Regions from separate parts of the Bacillus sp. S10(2024) genome, predicted to be linked through region 1. Evidence: a T-box and tRNA genes for the amino acid it is inferred to sense, from the RefSeq annotation. Region 1 holds a T-box; the other holds one or more tRNA genes.
What was found. A T-box is a leader RNA that pairs with one kind of tRNA and senses whether it is charged. The one in region 1 lies ahead of metG (methionine--tRNA ligase), so its partner is inferred to be a tRNA-Met.
Positions count from the first base shown of each region.

Region 2: it encodes a tRNA-Met, which carries the amino acid that the T-box ahead of metG (methionine--tRNA ligase) is inferred to sense. The anticodon was not compared.

Region 1 covers NZ_JBFLUR010000002.1:3,992,009-4,001,582, forward strand. The annotation lists gene AB1280_RS20225 (M4 family metallopeptidase) at 65-1,714, shown strand; gene AB1280_RS20230 (metal-sulfur cluster assembly factor) at 1,756-2,070, opposite strand; gene AB1280_RS20235 (methyl-accepting chemotaxis protein) at 2,201-3,892, opposite strand; gene AB1280_RS20240 (class I SAM-dependent methyltransferase) at 4,504-5,298, opposite strand; T-box leader at 5,417-5,689, shown strand; gene metG (methionine--tRNA ligase) at 5,741-7,381, shown strand; gene AB1280_RS20250 (DedA family protein) at 7,544-8,158, shown strand; gene AB1280_RS20255 (methyl-accepting chemotaxis protein) at 9,016-9,574, shown strand, end outside.
Region 2 covers NZ_JBFLUR010000002.1:3,312,643-3,322,216, forward strand. The annotation lists gene tsaB (tRNA (adenosine(37)-N6)-threonylcarbamoyltransferase complex dimerization subunit type 1 TsaB) at 1-326, opposite strand, end outside; gene tsaE (tRNA (adenosine(37)-N6)-threonylcarbamoyltransferase complex ATPase subunit type 1 TsaE) at 307-780, opposite strand; tRNA gene AB1280_RS16715 (tRNA-Asp) at 971-1,046, opposite strand; tRNA gene AB1280_RS16720 (tRNA-Met) at 1,050-1,126, opposite strand; rRNA gene rrf (5S ribosomal RNA) at 1,140-1,255, opposite strand; rRNA gene AB1280_RS16730 (23S ribosomal RNA) at 1,306-4,228, opposite strand; rRNA gene AB1280_RS16735 (16S ribosomal RNA) at 4,366-5,916, opposite strand; tRNA gene AB1280_RS16740 (tRNA-Gly) at 5,990-6,060, opposite strand; tRNA gene AB1280_RS16745 (tRNA-Pro) at 6,062-6,138, opposite strand; tRNA gene AB1280_RS16750 (tRNA-Arg) at 6,143-6,219, opposite strand; tRNA gene AB1280_RS16755 (tRNA-Leu) at 6,302-6,387, opposite strand; tRNA gene AB1280_RS16760 (tRNA-Leu) at 6,391-6,471, opposite strand; tRNA gene AB1280_RS16765 (tRNA-Lys) at 6,486-6,561, opposite strand; tRNA gene AB1280_RS16770 (tRNA-Gln) at 6,571-6,645, opposite strand; tRNA gene AB1280_RS16775 (tRNA-Asp) at 6,722-6,797, opposite strand; tRNA gene AB1280_RS16780 (tRNA-Met) at 6,801-6,877, opposite strand; tRNA gene AB1280_RS16785 (tRNA-Val) at 6,898-6,973, opposite strand; tRNA gene AB1280_RS16790 (tRNA-Glu) at 6,978-7,052, opposite strand; tRNA gene AB1280_RS16795 (tRNA-Ser) at 7,060-7,150, opposite strand; tRNA gene AB1280_RS16800 (tRNA-Asn) at 7,154-7,228, opposite strand; gene AB1280_RS16805 (SprT family protein) at 7,352-7,804, opposite strand; gene cmpA (cortex morphogenetic protein CmpA) at 7,906-8,019, shown strand; gene AB1280_RS16815 (Tex family protein) at 8,095-9,574, opposite strand, start outside.

The DNA of each region.
Region 1 (9,574 bases):
ATATTGCTAATTATCCTAGAACTGTATAAAAGTGTAAAAAAATAGGGATGGGGAGTGTTGTTTTTTGAAAAAGAAAGTTCTATCTTCAACGGTAGCTTTGTCTATGGCTTTAGGAGCATTTACGACATTAGGTACATCAAGTACATATGCAGATGAGCAAAAAATTCAGTACAACCAAGAGTTTCAGACACCATCTTATATTGGAGAAGAGTGGAAAGCACCGGAAGGGCTAGATAAAAAAGAAACGGTGTTTGAGTATTTAAATGGTAAAAAAGACATGTTTAAATTAGCAGGAAATATGGAGAAACATTTTGAAATCGTTGGTGAAGAAAAAGATGCACAAGCAGAAACGACACATATGAAGCTTATTGAAAAACATAACGGTGTTCCTGTTTATGGATCTGATCAAACAGTAGCACTGGATAAAGATAATAATGTAAAAGCGTTTTTCGGACAAGTTATCCCGAATTTAGAAGATAAAAATATTCCAGCGAATGCGAGCATTTCAGAAGATGAGGCTGTAAATATCGCAAAGGCTGATATTGAGAAAGAAATTGGAAAAGTAGATAACTATGATGGTATTAAAAAAGATTTGTATGTATATGAAAAAGATGGACAATATTATCTGTCTTATCTTGTAAAAGCATCTACTTCAAAGCCAGCACCAGGCTATTGGCATTATTTCGTTGATGCAACAAACGGAAATGTCATTGAGAAGTACAATGCGATTGATCATATTACTGGGTTTGGTTACGGTGTAATGGGAAATCGAACAAGTTTTGAAATGGCACAGGACTCAAAAACTGGAGCTTTTTATTTATTCGATGGAACACGTGGAAAAGGTGTTCATACATTTGATGCACAAAATATGGATGAAAATTGGTTCAACCTATTCTCACAATGGCTTGGATATACCGGTGAGGAAATAGAAAGTAAAAATAAATTCTTCGAGGATAAAGCAGCTGTTGATGCGCACGCTAATGCTGAGAAAGTATACGATTATTATAAGAAAACATTCAATCGTAATTCCTTTGATAACGAAGGAGCGAAGTTGATTTCTACTGTTCATGTTGGGGAAGGCTGGAATAACGCAGCGTGGAACGGTGTCCAAATGATGTATGGTGATGGTGATGGTGAGGTATTCATTCCATTATCAGCTGGACTAGATGTTATCGCACATGAGCTGACTCACGCAGTAACAGAGTACACTGCAAATCTAGTGTACAAAAATGAGTCTGGCGCATTAAATGAATCGTTATCTGATATTATGGGAGCAATGGTTGACCGTGATGATTGGGAGCTTGGGGAAGACATTTATACACCAGGTACATCAGGGGATGCACTGCGTTCTTTAAGAGACCCAGCTTCTATTCCAAATCCATTAAAGCCAAGTGAAGGCTATCCAGATCATTATAGCAAGCGTTACACAGGAAACTTTGATAATGGCGGTGTTCATATTAACAGCAGCATTAACAACAAAGCGGCATATTTAGTTTCTGAAGGTGGCAAGCATTACGGTGTTACTGTAAATGGTGTAGGCCGCGAAGCAACAGAAAAAATTTATTACCGCGCTCTTTCAAAATATTTAACTGCAAACTCAAACTTTAAGATGATGCGCCAAGCTGCAATTCAAGCGGCTACAGATTTATACGGACAAAATTCTAAAGAAGTACAAGCTGTAAAGAAAGCATATGATGCAGTAGGAGTAAAGTGAGAAACGAAAAGACCTGACTCATATCAGGTCTTTTTTCTCATTTAATCACGAATGCCTAATGCGATTTTAGCAAACCTGGACATGCGCTCTTTTGTCCATGGTGGATTCCAAACAACATTTACTTCAATTTCGTTTAATTCAGGAACATTTGTTGCTAATACCATTTTGACATCAGATACAATTTGCCCAGCCATTGGACAACCGATAGAAGTCATTGTCATTGTAATGACGGCATTCTGTTGTTCGTCAGTTGTAACGTCATATACTAATCCAAGATTTATAATATCGACGCCAAGCTCAGGATCAATAACAGCCTCCAAGTTGGCATATACTTTATCTTCTAAAGTTTGAGACATAGTAGCACCTCTGTTCATGATTGATATTTATTCTCATTATAACGGATTTGCAATAAAGGTGCAGTGATCTAGCTCACAGTATTTTTTACATAGAAAGAAGCATTCCCTATAACAAGGAATGCTTTTGTTACTACTCTGTTTTAAAACGGGAAACAAGTGTGTCAAGTTCTTCTACAACATGTTTCATCTGCTGTGATTTACCAGACATGTCTTTTATTATGTGTACTTGCTCTCCTGCAGAGTTTGCGGTTTGTGTTGTCTCTGCTGCTACTTCACCCGAGATCGAAGCAATATTATTAAGAGAAGCATTCATTTCTTCTGCACTTGCAGCCATCTCTTCTGCAGTCGCTGAAACTTCTTGCATTTGTGAAGATACTGCATTAATTTGTTCGACAATGGTTGCGAAAGAAGAACCAGCTTCGCGAATTACTGTAATTCCTTGGGCAGCTTCTACTTGACCTTGTTCCATCATCAAATTTGCAGTTTTCGTATCATCTTGAATATGATGAAGCAACTGGTTAATACCCGTTGCAGCGGCTTTTGATTGTTCTGCAAGCTTACGCACTTCATCCGCAACAACGGCAAATCCTTTTCCTTGCTCTCCAGCCCGTGCTGCTTCAATGGAAGCATTTAATGCAAGAAGATTCGTTTGTTCCGCGATATTAGAGATAGATTGGACAGCTGTATCAATATGTTTTGTATGAGTGATTAGACGTTCGACGACTTGGGATGTAGCATTCACTGCGTCATGAATTGTTGTCATCTGTGTAATTGATTTTTCGATTACTTGACTACCTTCACTTGCACGGTCAGAAGTAGTTACAACTAGTTCTGCAACGTCGGAAGCAGACTGGGCAATACGCTGTACACTAACTGACATATCATCCATTGCAGTAGAACTTTCTTCAATGCTAGAAACTTGCACTTGAATGCTATGTTCTAATTCGGACATTGTTGCTTGGATACTCGTTGTTGCATCCATAGAAATATTCGTTTCTTTTAATATGTTTTCAGAAGCAGTGCGTACATTTAAAGATGTTTTTTGCACTTGTCCAATAATATATTGTAGATTTTCTAGCATTTGATTAAAGGAAGCGGCAATTTCGCCGATTTCGTCATTGCTTTTTACATGTAATCGTGCTGTTAAATCGCCGTCTTGGGATGCGAGTTCTTTTAGCTTTGTATCAATTTCTTCAATTGGTTTCACAAGTTTACCAGAGAACAACCAAGCTATGACAATTGCAATAATTGTACAAAGAACAAGAGAAATAAGGACAACCCCCTCAACAAATACGGATGAATCTTTCAATTGTTGGACAAGCTGATCGCACTTCGCATTTTCATCGTTACTATATTTTGAGAAATCACCGATTACTTTATAAACAGTTCCGTTTTGTTCAGCAGTCGCTTTTAGTGATTCGTCCCATTTCCCTTCGTCAATGAGAGGAATCACTTTTTCATTAATATAACGACTCCATTGTGATCCTAACTCAATTGTATCTTTTATATTTTGAGGAGTATTTGAATCGTTTAGTAGTTTTCCTTTTGTATCTTCTAGTAGTTTTTCCATTTCGTGAAATTTATCTAGTTCGGAACGGTTATGCTGTAATAGATAGCCTCGTAACGCTGAGATTTGTACTTGATATGCATCACTGCGCTCTTTTAACACCGTTGCTTTCGGTGCAACATCTTTTTGTAATGTTGTTGCTATATTGTTTTCTTTGTTGGCAAAGAAAAAAATACAAGCTAATGCAATGCCAAATAAAGCACAAATTGTTCCCATCATAAACATAAATTTTTTACGAATGCTCACGTATTTCATAATGATAAATCCTCCTTTTAATAATTGATTTATAAAGATTAATTAATATTATGATTAAAAAGTACTTTATTTCGATTTCGTTCGAAATAAAGCACTTTTCTTTCCTTTAGGAATTATAGCAGACTACAGTATGGAAAGTAAGAAAATATTTTTTTATTAAGATTTTTGCATATAATTAGAAAAGAAAATGCTTTATCTCATATTACTGGGAAGGCATTGTCATGAAAAAAAGCAGTAATCTTGCAAGTAACAAGTCAAATATCATTGTAAAAGTATGTATGTAAAAATTATAACAAACAGTATAGGGGAGAAATATAGAAAGAGGCTTTTGTTCGAAAAAAATATACATTTATATATAGGGGGATTTTTTAAAAAAAGTTTACTAATATAAAAATAAGTATTGTATTTATAAAAAACATACTGTATAATCCTAAATAATCGATGATGATTATCATTTTTCTTGTTTATTGGCATGTGTGTTATTATACCTTTTTTGCTATATAGTCAAAAAACAAATTGTCCTATCTAACAATATTTTGGTAATCTCTTATCTCAACTCAACTTATACTATGCACAGAAGAAAAGCTCTCTTCATTTTGAAGAGAGCTTTTCTATATATTTTTGGCGATGAGTGTATATAGTCCAGGGATACGATCTTCAATTCCTTTCAGGACAGGAAAGACCCATTTTTGCTTTGCGCCACATTCTTCTGTGAGCTCCTCGATATGAAGGCCTGCTTGTGCAATGCTTGTTACGATTTCTCCTAACGTCCATCTGCGAATCATATTTTTAGGTAAAGAATTACGCTCTGCTTCTGATAGGAGTATACTATAGGCTACATCTATTTCAATTACATCTTTTTGAAAGTAATCCCCGCTTGCAATTACTTTGTTATCTTCTACTTGTAGCAGTTTTGTATACATGGGGTGATAGTCTCGTAAAATAAATGTGCCACCGTGTTTTAGTAATTGAGAAATGATTGTAAATAAAGGTTTTAAATCTATGAAATAATGGAGCACACCAAGCTCAAGTAATACTACGTCAAATGAACCGATTTCTTCTTGTATATTGAGTACATCAGACACGATGTACTCAATATGTGTTTCAGCAGCTTCGGCAAGTTCTCTTGCATATTTTGCGTTGCTTTCTGAAATATCGACAACTGTTACATCTGCTCCGAGCAGAGAAAGTGCAACCGCTTTACTTCCTTTGGATCCCATTAGATTTATAATTCGTTTTCCATGCACTGTACCTATATAAGGTACATAATGAGTGACCTCCGCAGCGGGGTTTTCTCGTATTTGCTTGCCGTAAGACTGAGGTGTTCCGTGGCGATTTGTCCAAGCTTTATAAGCTGCTTTACTCCAGCTATCTTTATTTGTTGCACTTAATTGCTCTTGATTCAAAACAATCTCTCCTTTCCGTGAAGGTATATAGTTTCCTTATGAAAATTAGAGAATCCTGCTTGTGATCTGATAATAATTTGATTTTTCAGCATAATTTGCATACAATGTATATTACATATGAAAAGCGTTGAAGAGGAAAAGTAGAATGACCCCATTCTTTCCAGAGAGCTTCGGGAGCTGAAAAGAAGCAAGAATGATCATTTGAACAATGGCCTCTGAGCTTCGTCCTGAACTTATCAATTGATAATAGTAGGCGGCGACGAGCGTTGGCTCTCGTTATCAAAGTCACAGTATACGAGCAATGATTGCTCCGTACTTGCAAAGGTCAATTGTGTGAGCTATTGACGAAATAAGGTGGTACCACGACTGTATATACAGCCTCGTCCTTATCTTTTTAGAAGATAAGGGCGGGGCTTTTTCATTTTTAAAGGAGGAATGTAGGATGAATATTTTTATTGGAGGCGCTTGGCCATATGCAAATGGATCGTTGCATCTTGGTCATATTGCTAGTTTACTGCCAGGGGATATTTTAGCTCGTTATTATCGGCTAAAAGGGGACAATGTTTTGTATGTATCGGGAAGCGATTGTAACGGTACACCGATTACGATTCGTGCTAAGCAGGAAGGGGTAAGTGTTAAAACAATTGCAGATCGCTATCATGAAGAGTTTGAACGATGTTTTCAGGAACTTGGTTTTTCATATGATTACTATGCTCGTACTGACGCTGCTACTCACCATCAAGTTGTTCAGAATATTTTCTTAGAGCTTTTAGAAAAGGGGTTTATTTATAAAAAGACAGTGGAGCAAACATACTGCGAAACTTGCGAACAATTTTTACCGGATCGTTATGTGGAAGGTCTTTGTCCGCATTGCGGTGCGGGGGCGCGTGGTGATCAGTGCGATGCGTGTTCTGCTATTTTAGATCCGGTAGATTTGCTTGGGAAAGCATGTAAATTGTGCGGCGCTGCACCGACAATTAAAGAGACAGAGCATTTTTATTTTGCGTTAACGTCATTACAGCAGAAGCTAGAAGAATATATAGAAACAGTAAAGCAAAGCGGTACGTGGCGTGAGAATGCTGTCCAATTAACGCTGCGCTATTTACAAGAAGGTTTACAAGACCGTGCTGTTTCAAGAGATTTACCAATTGGCGTGAGTGTTCCTGTTTCCGGATACGAAGATAAGAAGGTGTATGTGTGGATCGAAGCTGTGTCTGGATATTATTCAGCAAGTAAGCAATGGGCGCAAGAAACAAACAGTGATGATTCACAGTTTTGGCGAAAGGATACCCGAACGTATTATGTGCACGGTAAAGATAATATCCCGTTTCATACAATTATTTGGCCAGCTATTTTGCAGGGGATACAATCAGAAGCGTTGCCTAAATATATTGTTTCGAATGAATATTTAACAGTTGAAAAAAGAAAGTTATCGACGAGTAAAAATTGGGCTGTTTGGGTTCCTGATATATTAGAAGAGTACCATCCTGATGCGATTCGTTATTTTCTAACTGTAAATGCTCCTGAAAATCGAGATACAGATTTTTCATGGCGGGAATTCATTTATAGTCATAATAGTGAATTGTTAGGAGCGTATGGGAATTTTGTAAATAGAACGCTGAAGTTTCTTGAAAAATATTATGAGAATACTGTACCAACTGGTCAAATGAATGAAGAAATTGGAGAAAAGTTAAAAGAACTATACGTTGAAGTAGGAGAATTCATTGAAAAAGCACATTTTAAACAAGCGCTGGAGCTGATTTTTGAACACATTCGCTATGCAAATAAATATTTTGACGAAAGGCAGCCGTGGAAACAAATAAAAGAGGATAAGGCAGCGTGCGGTGATACGATAAGAAACTGTATTCACCTTATCGTGAATTTTGCACAAATATTAGCACCGTTTCTTCCGTTTTCGTCCGCGCGATTACAACAAATGTTAGGAGTTTCAAAGAGCGGGTGGTCTTATAAGGTTGAAATCCCAGTGCATGTTTTGAATGTATCACCGTTATTTGAACGGATTGATGTGAAGAAAATTGAGGAAGAAGTGGAAAAGTTGAACGAATTTTTCAACGGTATATGAGAAGTGGGTTTTAATTTATATATAGAAAATAATCTCCTTACAAAAATGTAAGTTTATTGTAAGTTATTACAATAGCAGTTTGCTAGAAGTTTTTATACAATAAAAGTAAGAGATAAGAACGTTATAATAGATTGCGTATCAGCAAGAAAAGGAGAGATCAACATGGAATGGATTCACGAATTATTTCAACAGTACGGATACTATGTTGTACTTGTGGGGTTACTGTTAGAATATATTGCACTTCCGTTTCCGGGAGAGCCAACATTAGCTTATGCAGGATATTTAGCGCATACAGGTGAGTTACATTTACCGCTATTAATCTTTTTTTCTTTTTTAGGGACAAGTGTTGGGATGACAATTCAATATTTTGTAGGAAACAAGCTCGGTATGCCGTTTATTCAAAGGTACGGAAAATATGTTTTTTTAACGCAGCGTAAAATTGATTTAACACGAAAGTGGTTCGATAAGTATGGATATTTCCTAGTATTTATTGCATTTTTTATTCCTGGTGTGCGTCATTTTACAGGGTACTTTGCAGGGATTATTAATTTACCATTTCGCCGCTTTGCGATAACAATTTATTGCGGGGCGCTATTTTGGGTATTGTTCTTCTTAATAGGCGGTTATTGGTTAGGTGGCAATATTGATGCTATTTTTGGATTGCTTGAGGATCATATCGGAAAAATTATTATCGGTGTTGTTGTAATTGTGGCGGTAAGTGTAGCTGTGTGCTTCCGTAAAGAAATTAAACGTGTGTTTGCACAAACAGTAAATTAAAATAATCCATTTCATGTTGAGAAAGGCAGTGCTTAAGGAGAAGCACTGCCTTTTTATATAGATAATTCGGTAGTTTTTTCATTACTTATTTTTTTATATCGTTTTTTCAATTTGCACTTATATAGTGTTTACTTTTATGTTATATACATAATATAGTATATTTTAAGTTTTGATTAGAAAGATTATTGAATGTTTTAAGCTTTACATATTTACACTTTAAAGATGCTAGGGCACTTTAAAGTTTTTAAATCTTATATTTCATACGTTGAAATTTAATAATGAAAAGGGGAACTACTATGAACTTACGAACACGAATTTTAGGAATTGTATTTGTAGTCCTCCTGGGGCTGGCGAGTATGAATTGTGTATTTTTATACTTTACTGCAAAAGGCACTGGGGAACAAACAATTGGCGAATTAGGGAAGACTCAAGTTGAAGCAATGAAAAAGCAATTTGATAAAGATACATATGAATTGTGGATAAAGGATCCCCAAAAAAATGATACATATGAAAAGCTGCGAACTACATTAAATGAAATGCGTGAACATAACGGCGCATTATATGTATATACGATGAATTTTAAGAAGGATGAAGCGGTTATTATGATTGATGGGCAACCAACTTCAAAGGAAGCTTCACCGATTGGGGAGAAGTCTGATAGTAGTCCAACAGAAATCCAAAAGCTTAAGCAAGGTGAATGGGTGTACAGTCCCATTATAAATGATGAAAAATACGGGAAATATATGTCCGTTCTTATACCGTTACAAGACGGAAAGGGCCAAGTGTATGGAGCGCTTGGAATGGATATAAAAGCTTCTGTTGTCGATACGATTATGCATAACTTGTTGGCAGATCGAATGGTGAAACTCGCTCTTATTAATATAGGGGTTGTTGTCGCTGCCTTTGTATGTCTGTTCTATTTTATTTATCGAGGGTTAAAGCCACTTCATACGTTGAAAGAAGAAACGAAACGGATTGCAGAAGGGGATTTAAGAGAACTTCGCATTTCATCTCGTAAAAAAGATGAGATTGGACATATGATTGGTTCTTTCGGATATATGATGGAGAATTTGAGAGGAATATTGCATGGTGTACAGAAGGCTACACACTCTGTAACGCAAACATCGGAAATGTTGCTTTCTTCTACGCATGTGATGAAAGAACAAAACCAGACCATTTTATTATCGAGTCAAGAAATTACAAATAGTAATGCACAAACTGTTTCTTCGATGGAACAAGTTTCGAGTGCGATGCATTCCTTTGAAGAAGAAATACATGGTGTTGAACATGCGGTAGGTGATATGAAAAGTATTTCTCAAGCGATGGCACAAGCGGGCGAAGAAGGCCAGGGAATGTTGCAAAATACGGTTATGCAAGGTAAAGAAATGAAAGAGACATTCTATCAATTTGAAGATA
Region 2 (9,574 bases), 680 kb from region 1:
TATCCTGGGAAATTGGTTCCGTTTGCTGCTAGTACTTCTAAGCTCGATACACCCACAATCGGAATTTGCAGTGACCAGGCCAATGTTTTCGCCGCTGTCACACCAATACGAACACCTGTATAAGAGCCCGGACCTGCCGCTACAACGATTTTATTTAATTCTTTTGGTTTCACATTACATTCTTTTAAAAGTTGCTCTACTGCTGGCATCAAACGCACAGAATGGTTTTTTGTTAAATTTGTAATGATCTCTCCTACAACAGTAGTTCCATCAATAAGAGAAACTCCCATTACATAGTTAGAAGTATCAATTGCTAGTACTTTCATTTTGTAATAGCTCCTCACATAATCTAATATAACGTTCTCCACTCGGCTCTAATACAATTTTCCTTGTACTATCTCCCTCGTGGAATAAACTAATTTTTAAAAGTGAAGGTGGTAAAAAAGCCTCTATTAAATGCGCCCATTCCACCACTGTTACACCTTCACCATAAAAATATTCATCAAAACCTAAATCTTCTTCGCTCTCTGCTAATCGGTATACATCCATATGATACAGCGGTAATCGTCCTTTGTATTCTTTAATAATATTGAAAGTGGGGCTATTTACAACACGTTTTACACCAAGACCTTTTGCAAGACCTTTTGTAAATGTTGTTTTACCTGCACCTAAATCCCCTTCTAAAATCAAAACATCCTGCACCTCAACTAATTGTCCAAGCTTTTCTGATAAATGCTGCGTTTCTTTTGAAGACATCGTCTTTATTTCATATTTATTCAAAGGTTTCACCTACCTTACTGTTAGTATTCTCTACTCTTTATTATACAGATTTTTTATTTTTGTTTCAGTTTCAAATATATAAAAAAGACCTTAGGAATTTTCCTAAGGATAAGATTGACTGTCTTATAAGTTTAATTAGAATAAATAAAAAAATACGAAACACATTGTTTCGTTCTTTATTTTATATAAGTGGCGGTCCCGACCGGGGTCGAACCGGCGATCTCCTGCGTGACAGGCAGGCATGTTAACCACTACACCACGGGACCACTTGGTTGCGGGGACAGGATTTGAACCTGCGACCTTCGGGTTATGAGCCCGACGAGCTACCAGACTGCTCCACCCCGCGATGATAAAAATAAGCCTGGCAACGTCCTACTCTCACAGGGACAAAGTCCCAACTACCATCGGCGCTAGAGAGCTTAACTTCCGTGTTCGGTATGGGAACGGGTGTGACCTCTCTGCCATCATTACCAGACTTATGAAGGTATATTCCTTCAAAACTAGATAACATTTGCTTCATATTATATGGTTAAGTCCTCGATCTATTAGTATTCGTCAGCTCCACATGTCACCATGCTTCCACCTCGAACCTATCAACCTGATCATCTTTCAGGGATCTTACTAGCTTAACGCTATGGGAAATCTCATCTTGAGGGGGGCTTCATGCTTAGATGCTTTCAGCACTTATCCCTTCCGCACATAGCTACCCAGCTATGCCCTTGGCAGAACAACTGGTACACCAGCGGTGCGTCCATCCCGGTCCTCTCGTACTAAGGACAGCTCCTCTCAAATTTCCTACGCCCACGACGGATAGGGACCGAACTGTCTCACGACGTTCTGAACCCAGCTCGCGTACCGCTTTAATGGGCGAACAGCCCAACCCTTGGGACCGACTACAGCCCCAGGATGCGATGAGCCGACATCGAGGTGCCAAACCTCCCCGTCGATGTGGACTCTTGGGGGAGATAAGCCTGTTATCCCCGGGGTAGCTTTTATCCGTTGAGCGATGGCCCTTCCATGCGGAACCACCGGATCACTAAGCCCGACTTTCGTCCCTGCTCGACTTGTAGGTCTCGCAGTCAAGCTCCCTTATGCCTTTGCACTCTACGAATGATTTCCAACCATTCTGAGGGAACCTTTGGGCGCCTCCGTTACTTTTTAGGAGGCGACCGCCCCAGTCAAACTGCCCACCTGACACTGTCTCCCGGGTCGATAAGACCCGTAGGTTAGAATTTCAATACAGCCAGGGCGGTATCCCACCAGCGCCTCCACCGAAGCTAGCGCTCCGGCTTCAAAGGCTCCCGCCTATCCTGTACAAGCTGTACCAAAATTCAATATCAGGCTACAGTAAAGCTCCACGGGGTCTTTCCGTCCTGTCGCGGGTAACCTGCATCTTCACAGGTACTATAATTTCACCGAGTCTCTGGTTGAGACAGTGCCCAAATCGTTACACCTTTCGTGCGGGTCGGAACTTACCCGACAAGGAATTTCGCTACCTTAGGACCGTTATAGTTACGGCCGCCGTTTACTGGGGCTTCAGTTCAGAGCTTCGCTTGCGCTAACCCCTCTCCTTAACCTTCCAGCACCGGGCAGGTGTCAGCCCCTATACTTCGCCTTACGGCTTCGCAGAGACCTGTGTTTTTGCTAAACAGTCGCTTGGGCCTATTCACTGCGGCTTTCCGTTAAGAAAGCACCCCTTCTCCCGAAGTTACGGGGTCATTTTGCCGAGTTCCTTAACCAGAGTTCTCTCGCACACCTTAGGATTCTCTCCTCGCCTACCTGTGTCGGTTTGCGGTACAGGCACCTTTTATCTCGCTAGAAGCTTTTCTTGGCAGCGGGGAATCAAAGACTTCGCTCCATAAGGAGCTTCCCCATCACAGCTTAGCCTTCGCGGTAAGCGGATTTGCCTACTTACCAGCCTAACTGCTTGGACGTGCTCAACCAATCGCACGCTTCTTCTATCCTTCTGCGTCCCTCCATTGCTCAAACGATAAAGAGGTGGTACAGGAATATCAACCTGTTGTCCATCGCCTACGCCTGTCGGCCTCGGCTTAGGTCCTGACTAACCCTGAGCGGACGAGCCTTCCTCAGGAAACCTTAGGCATTCGGTGGACGGGATTCTCACCCGTCTTTCGCTACTCATACCGGCATTCTCACTTCTAAGCGCTCCACCAGTCCTTACGATCTGACTTCACAGCACTTAGAACGCTCCCCTACCACTGATACCATAGGTATCAATCCGCAGCTTCGGTGGTGTATTTAGCCCCGGTACATTTTCGGCGCAGAGTCACTCGACTAGTGAGCTATTACGCACTCTTTAAATGGTGGCTGCTTCTAAGCCAACATCCTAGTTGTCTAAGCAACTCCACATCCTTTTCCACTTAATACACACTTTGGGACCTTAGCTGGCGGTCTGGGCTGTTTCCCTTTTGACTACGGATCTTATCACTCGCAGTCTGACTCCTAAGGATAAGTCATTGGCATTCGGAGTTTGACTGAATTCGGTAATCCGATGGGGACCCCTAGTCCAATCAGTGCTCTACCTCCAAGACTCTTACACTTAAGGCTAGCCCTAAAGCTATTTCGGGGAGAACCAGCTATCTCCAGGTTCGATTGGAATTTCTCCGCTACCCACACCTCATCCCCGCACTTTTCAACGTGCGTGGGTTCGGGCCTCCATTCAGTGTTACCTGAACTTCACCCTGGACATGGGTAGATCACCTGGTTTCGGGTCTACGACCACGTACTAAACGCCCTATTCAGACTCGCTTTCGCTACGGCTCCGCCTCTTCAGCTTAACCTCGCACGGGATCGTAACTCGCCGGTTCATTCTACAAAAGGCACGCCATCACCCGTTAACGGGCTCTGACTATTTGTAGGCACACGGTTTCAGGATCTCTTTCACTCCCCTTCCGGGGTGCTTTTCACCTTTCCCTCACGGTACTGGTTCACTATCGATCACTAGGTAGTATTTAGCCTTGGGAGATGGTCCTCCCGGATTCCGACGGAATTTCACGTGTTCCGCCGTACTCAGGATACATTCAAGAGGGAACGAAGTTTCAACTACAGGGTTGTTACCTTCTATGACGAGCCTTTCCAGGCTGCTTCGTCTACCTCGTTCCTTTGTAACTCCGTATAGAATGTCCTACAACCCCAAGAGGCAAGCCTCTTGGTTTGGGCTAGATTCCGTTTCGCTCGCCGCTACTCAGGAAATCGCATTTGCTTTCTCTTCCTCCAGGTACTTAGATGTTTCAGTTCCCTGGGTCTGTCTTCTTTACCCTATGTATTCAGATAAAGATACCATACCATTACGTATGGTGGGTTTCCCCATTCGGAAATCTCCGGATCAAAGCTTACTTACAGCTCCCCGAAGCATATCGGTGTTAGTCCCGTCCTTCATCGACTCCTAGTGTCAAGGCATCCACCGTGCGCCCTTTCTAACTTAACCAAAATTAAAAAAATATGAGCTACACTGTTATCTAGTTTTCAAAGAACATATATTTTCGAGAGATAGTTCTCTCAAAACTGAACAAAACGAAACACGGAAACTTATATTGATGAACAGCGTTCATCAATTCTCCATAGAAAGGAGGTGATCCAGCCGCACCTTCCGATACGGCTACCTTGTTACGACTTCACCCCAATCATCTGTCCCACCTTAGGCGGCTGGCTCCAAAAGGTTACCCCACCGACTTCGGGTGTTACAAACTCTCGTGGTGTGACGGGCGGTGTGTACAAGGCCCGGGAACGTATTCACCGCGGCATGCTGATCCGCGATTACTAGCGATTCCAGCTTCATGTAGGCGAGTTGCAGCCTACAATCCGAACTGAGAACGGTTTTATGAGATTAGCTCCACCTCGCGGTCTTGCGACTCTTTGTACCGTCCATTGTAGCACGTGTGTAGCCCAGGTCATAAGGGGCATGATGATTTGACGTCATCCCCACCTTCCTCCGGTTTGTCACCGGCAGTCACCTTAGAGTGCCCAACTTAATGATGGCAACTAAGATCAAGGGTTGCGCTCGTTGCGGGACTTAACCCAACATCTCACGACACGAGCTGACGACAACCATGCACCACCTGTCACTCTGCCCCCGAAGGGGAAGCCCTATCTCTAGGGTTGTCAGAGGATGTCAAGACCTGGTAAGGTTCTTCGCGTTGCTTCGAATTAAACCACATGCTCCACCGCTTGTGCGGGCCCCCGTCAATTCCTTTGAGTTTCAGCCTTGCGGCCGTACTCCCCAGGCGGAGTGCTTAATGCGTTAACTTCAGCACTAAAGGGCGGAAACCCTCTAACACTTAGCACTCATCGTTTACGGCGTGGACTACCAGGGTATCTAATCCTGTTTGCTCCCCACGCTTTCGCGCCTCAGTGTCAGTTACAGACCAGAAAGTCGCCTTCGCCACTGGTGTTCCTCCATATCTCTACGCATTTCACCGCTACACATGGAATTCCACTTTCCTCTTCTGCACTCAAGTCTCCCAGTTTCCAATGACCCTCCACGGTTGAGCCGTGGGCTTTCACATCAGACTTAAGAAACCACCTGCGCGCGCTTTACGCCCAATAATTCCGGATAACGCTTGCCACCTACGTATTACCGCGGCTGCTGGCACGTAGTTAGCCGTGGCTTTCTGGTTAGGTACCGTCAAGGTGCCAGCTTATTCAACTAGCACTTGTTCTTCCCTAACAACAGAACTTTACGACCCGAAAGCCTTCATCGTTCACGCGGCGTTGCTCCGTCAGACTTTCGTCCATTGCGGAAGATTCCCTACTGCTGCCTCCCGTAGGAGTCTGGGCCGTGTCTCAGTCCCAGTGTGGCCGATCACCCTCTCAGGTCGGCTACGCATCGTCGCCTTGGTGAGCCGTTACCTCACCAACTAGCTAATGCGCCGCAGGTCCATCTATAAGTGACAGCCGAAGCCGCCTTTCAATTTCGCACCATGCGGTGCAAAATGTTATCCGGTATTAGCCCCGGTTTCCCGGAGTTATCCCAGTCTTATAGGTAGGTTACCTACGTGTTACTCACCCGTCCGCCGCTAACTTCTTAAGAGCAAGCTCTTAATCGGTTCGCTCGACTTGCATGTATTAGGCACGCCGCCAGCGTTCATCCTGAGCCAGGATCAAACTCTCCAATAAAGTTTGTCTAGCATCATAAATAAAAATTGACGTTTCACGTTGTTTGTTTCGTTCAGTTTTCAAAGAACTCAAGAGCGGGTGAAGAGAATCGAACTCTCGACCAGAGCTTGGAAGGCTCTTGTTTTACCACTAAACTACACCCGCATGGTCGGGAAGACAGGATTCGAACCTGCGACCCCCTGGTCCCAAACCAGGTGCTCTACCAAGCTGAGCCACTTCCCGTAAATGGCGCGCCCGAGAGGACTCGAACCCCTAACCTTTTGATCCGTAGTCAAACGCTCTATCCAATTGAGCTACGGGCGCTTAATGTATGTTGTTTGTTTTTTGCGACTTTATTAATATACCATGGCGGTAAAATTAATGCAAGTATTTTTTATTTCTTTTTTGGTGCGGCCGAGAGGACTTGAACCTCCACGGGGTTGCCCCCACTAGGCCCTCAACCTAGCGCGTCTGCCATTCCGCCACGACCGCATATGCGGGTGAAGGGAGTCGAACCCCCACGCCAAAGGCGCCAGATCCTAAGTCTGGTGCGTCTGCCAATTCCGCCACACCCGCGAAATTAAAATAAATGGTGAGCCATGAAGGACTCGAACCTTCGACCCTCTGATTAAAAGTCAGATGCTCTACCAACTGAGCTAATGGCTCTTACTTAAATGGCTGGGCTAGCTGGATTCGAACCAGCGCATGACGGAGTCAAAGTCCGTTGCCTTACCGCTTGGCTATAGCCCATTAATTTTAAAAGAATGAAAAACATTTTTCCATCCCTCTAACAAAAAAAACAACTTCCATCTGTCAGAAGTTTAAATGGCGGTCCCGACCGGGGTCGAACCGGCGATCTCCTGCGTGACAGGCAGGCATGTTAACCACTACACCACGGGACCATTTGGTTGCGGGGACAGGATTTGAACCTGCGACCTTCGGGTTATGAGCCCGACGAGCTACCGGACTGCTCCACCCCGCGATGATATTCATAAATTTATATGGTGGAGGATGACGGGATCGAACCGCCGACCCCCTGCTTGTAAGGCAGGTGCTCTCCCAGCTGAGCTAATCCTCCGAAGTGGTGACCCGTACGGGATTCGAACCCGTGTTACCGCCGTGAAAGGGCGGTGTCTTAACCACTTGACCAACGGGCCAAAATTATGGCAGAGAAGAAGGGATTCGAACCCTCGCACCGCGTAAGCGATCTACTCCCTTAGCAGGGGAGCCCCTTGAGCCACTTGGGTACTTCTCTATATGGCTCCGCAGGTAGGACTCGAACCTACGACCGATCGGTTAACAGCCGATAGCTCTACCACTGAGCTACTGCGGAATATCAAAGACAATTTATATCTTATAAAAATTCATTTTCTAAGTCAAGTGCTTCCTACAATATTCTGTAGTGACGTGACATGTTTATAATATACTGGATTGTTTTTTTAGTGTCAAGGAGTTTTTAAACCTGCTTTAATTTCCCTTTACACTTCCCACATACATACCGAACTGTATTCACTTTACGCCTTCTTACATATTGAAAATGACACGTTATACATTCATACACATATTGCGCTCTCTCCACTTGCCTTCCCGACATTCTTTTACAAAAACGCGGTGCATTTACTTGCTTTAATAATTCACGAAAGTCTTTATCTCTATGCTGATACCCTTTCCCCATAAGATGCAAATGATAATGACATAACTCATGTTTAATTACTTCAATCAATTCATTTTCCCCATACACTACATAATAATGATAATTTAGCTCTATATTATGAGTGCTTAGTATATACCGCCCACCTGTCGTACGTAACCGTTTATTAAACATCGCCTTATGCAAAAAAGGTCTCGCAAAATATTTTATCGATACCTCCTCCACTAATTTCTGAATATCTACTTCATGCACCCTCATCTCTCCTACCCATTAAAATAAATTCACACGTCTCGTTTGTCTCATGCATACATTAAATAGTACATATACCCATCCTCATTCTTATCAAAGGAGGGATTCATATGCCAGCATGGCTTCGCAAACAAATGCGGCGTGCTTATTATGAAAAAAACCGCTATCAAATCAAATTACTTAACGAATGCTGGTTTTTTTATAAAAAAAAGCAACATCCCTAATAAACAAAGGGAATGGATTAGCACTCCACTCCCTTTTATTCAACTAATAATACACGCATCCATGGGCGTGGCTTTTTAACCTTCTAACGGTAACATAGATAAAGCGACGCGTCCTTTTTTCATATCAACATCATCGACCCACACTTTTACAATTTGGCCGACAGACACAATATCTAATGGATGTTTTACAAACTGCTTACTTATTTTCGAAATATGAACTAGTCCATCTTGTTTTACACCAATATCAACAAAAGCACCAAAATCAACAACATTCCGAACTGTACCTTCCAATTCCATACCGCGTTTTAAATCTTCTAATTTTAAGATACCTTTTTTAAGAAGCGGCTTTGGTAATTCATCACGTAAGTCTCGCTCCGGACGAATAAGGGCATCAATAATATCTCGCAGCGTAGGTTCACCAATGTTCGTTTGCTCTGATAACGAGGAAATTTCCACTTCCTCTAAGCGTTTTTGCAAATGAGGTTGTCCAACATCTGTAATAGATAATCCTAAACTTTTCAATAACAATTCCACATTCTTATATTGCTCTGGATGAATGCTTGTTCGATCAAGCGGATTCTCACCTTCTAAAACTCGTAAAAATCCGATGCATTGTTCATATGTCTTTGCACCTAATCGCGGTATATCTTTTAGTTCAGCACGTTTCGTAAACTTTCCACTCTCTTCACGTTTTTTTACAATATTTTTCGCAACTGTTTTTGATAAACCAGAAACATATTGCAGTAAAGAAACAGAAGCAGTATTTACATTCACTCCAACTTGGTTTACAGCCGTTTCAACAACAAATGTTAATGATTCATTCAATCGTTTTTGTGATACATCATGTTGGTATTGTCCTACACCAACAGACTTCGGATCAATCTTTACTAATTCTGCAAGCGGATCTTGCAAACGTCTTCCAATGGAAACTGCGCTTCTTTCTTCAACTTGCAAATTCGGAAACTCTTCTCTCGCTAATTCTGATGCAGAATATACACTTGCACCCGCTTCATTGACAATAATATAAAACACATCACGAGAAACTACCTGTAGTACATCTACAATAAATTCTTCCGTTTCACGGGAAGCCGTGCCATTACCTATAGCAATTACCTCTACTTCATACTTTTCTAAAATGGAAATACATTTCTTTTTCGCTTCTTCATACTTCCGAACAGGTGGATGCGGATAGATGACATCGATATGAAGCACTTTCCCCGTATCATCTACAACTGCTAGTTTACATCCCGTACGATAAGCAGGGTCTACAGCCAATGCTACTTTCCCCTTCATCGGCGGTTGTAACAATAAATTTCGTAAATTCTCTGAAAAAATATGAATTGCTTGTTCTTCTGCTACTTCTGTTAGCTCTTTACGAATTTCCCTTTCAATAGATGGTTGAATTAAACGCTTATAACCATCTTCGATCGCTTCTTGTACATAATCTGCACTTGATACGGACGAATTATGAATAACTTTTTTATGTAAAAATTGAAGAATGTCTTCAACCGGAGGCACAATTGTTATTTTCAAAATGTCTTCTTTTTCACCACGA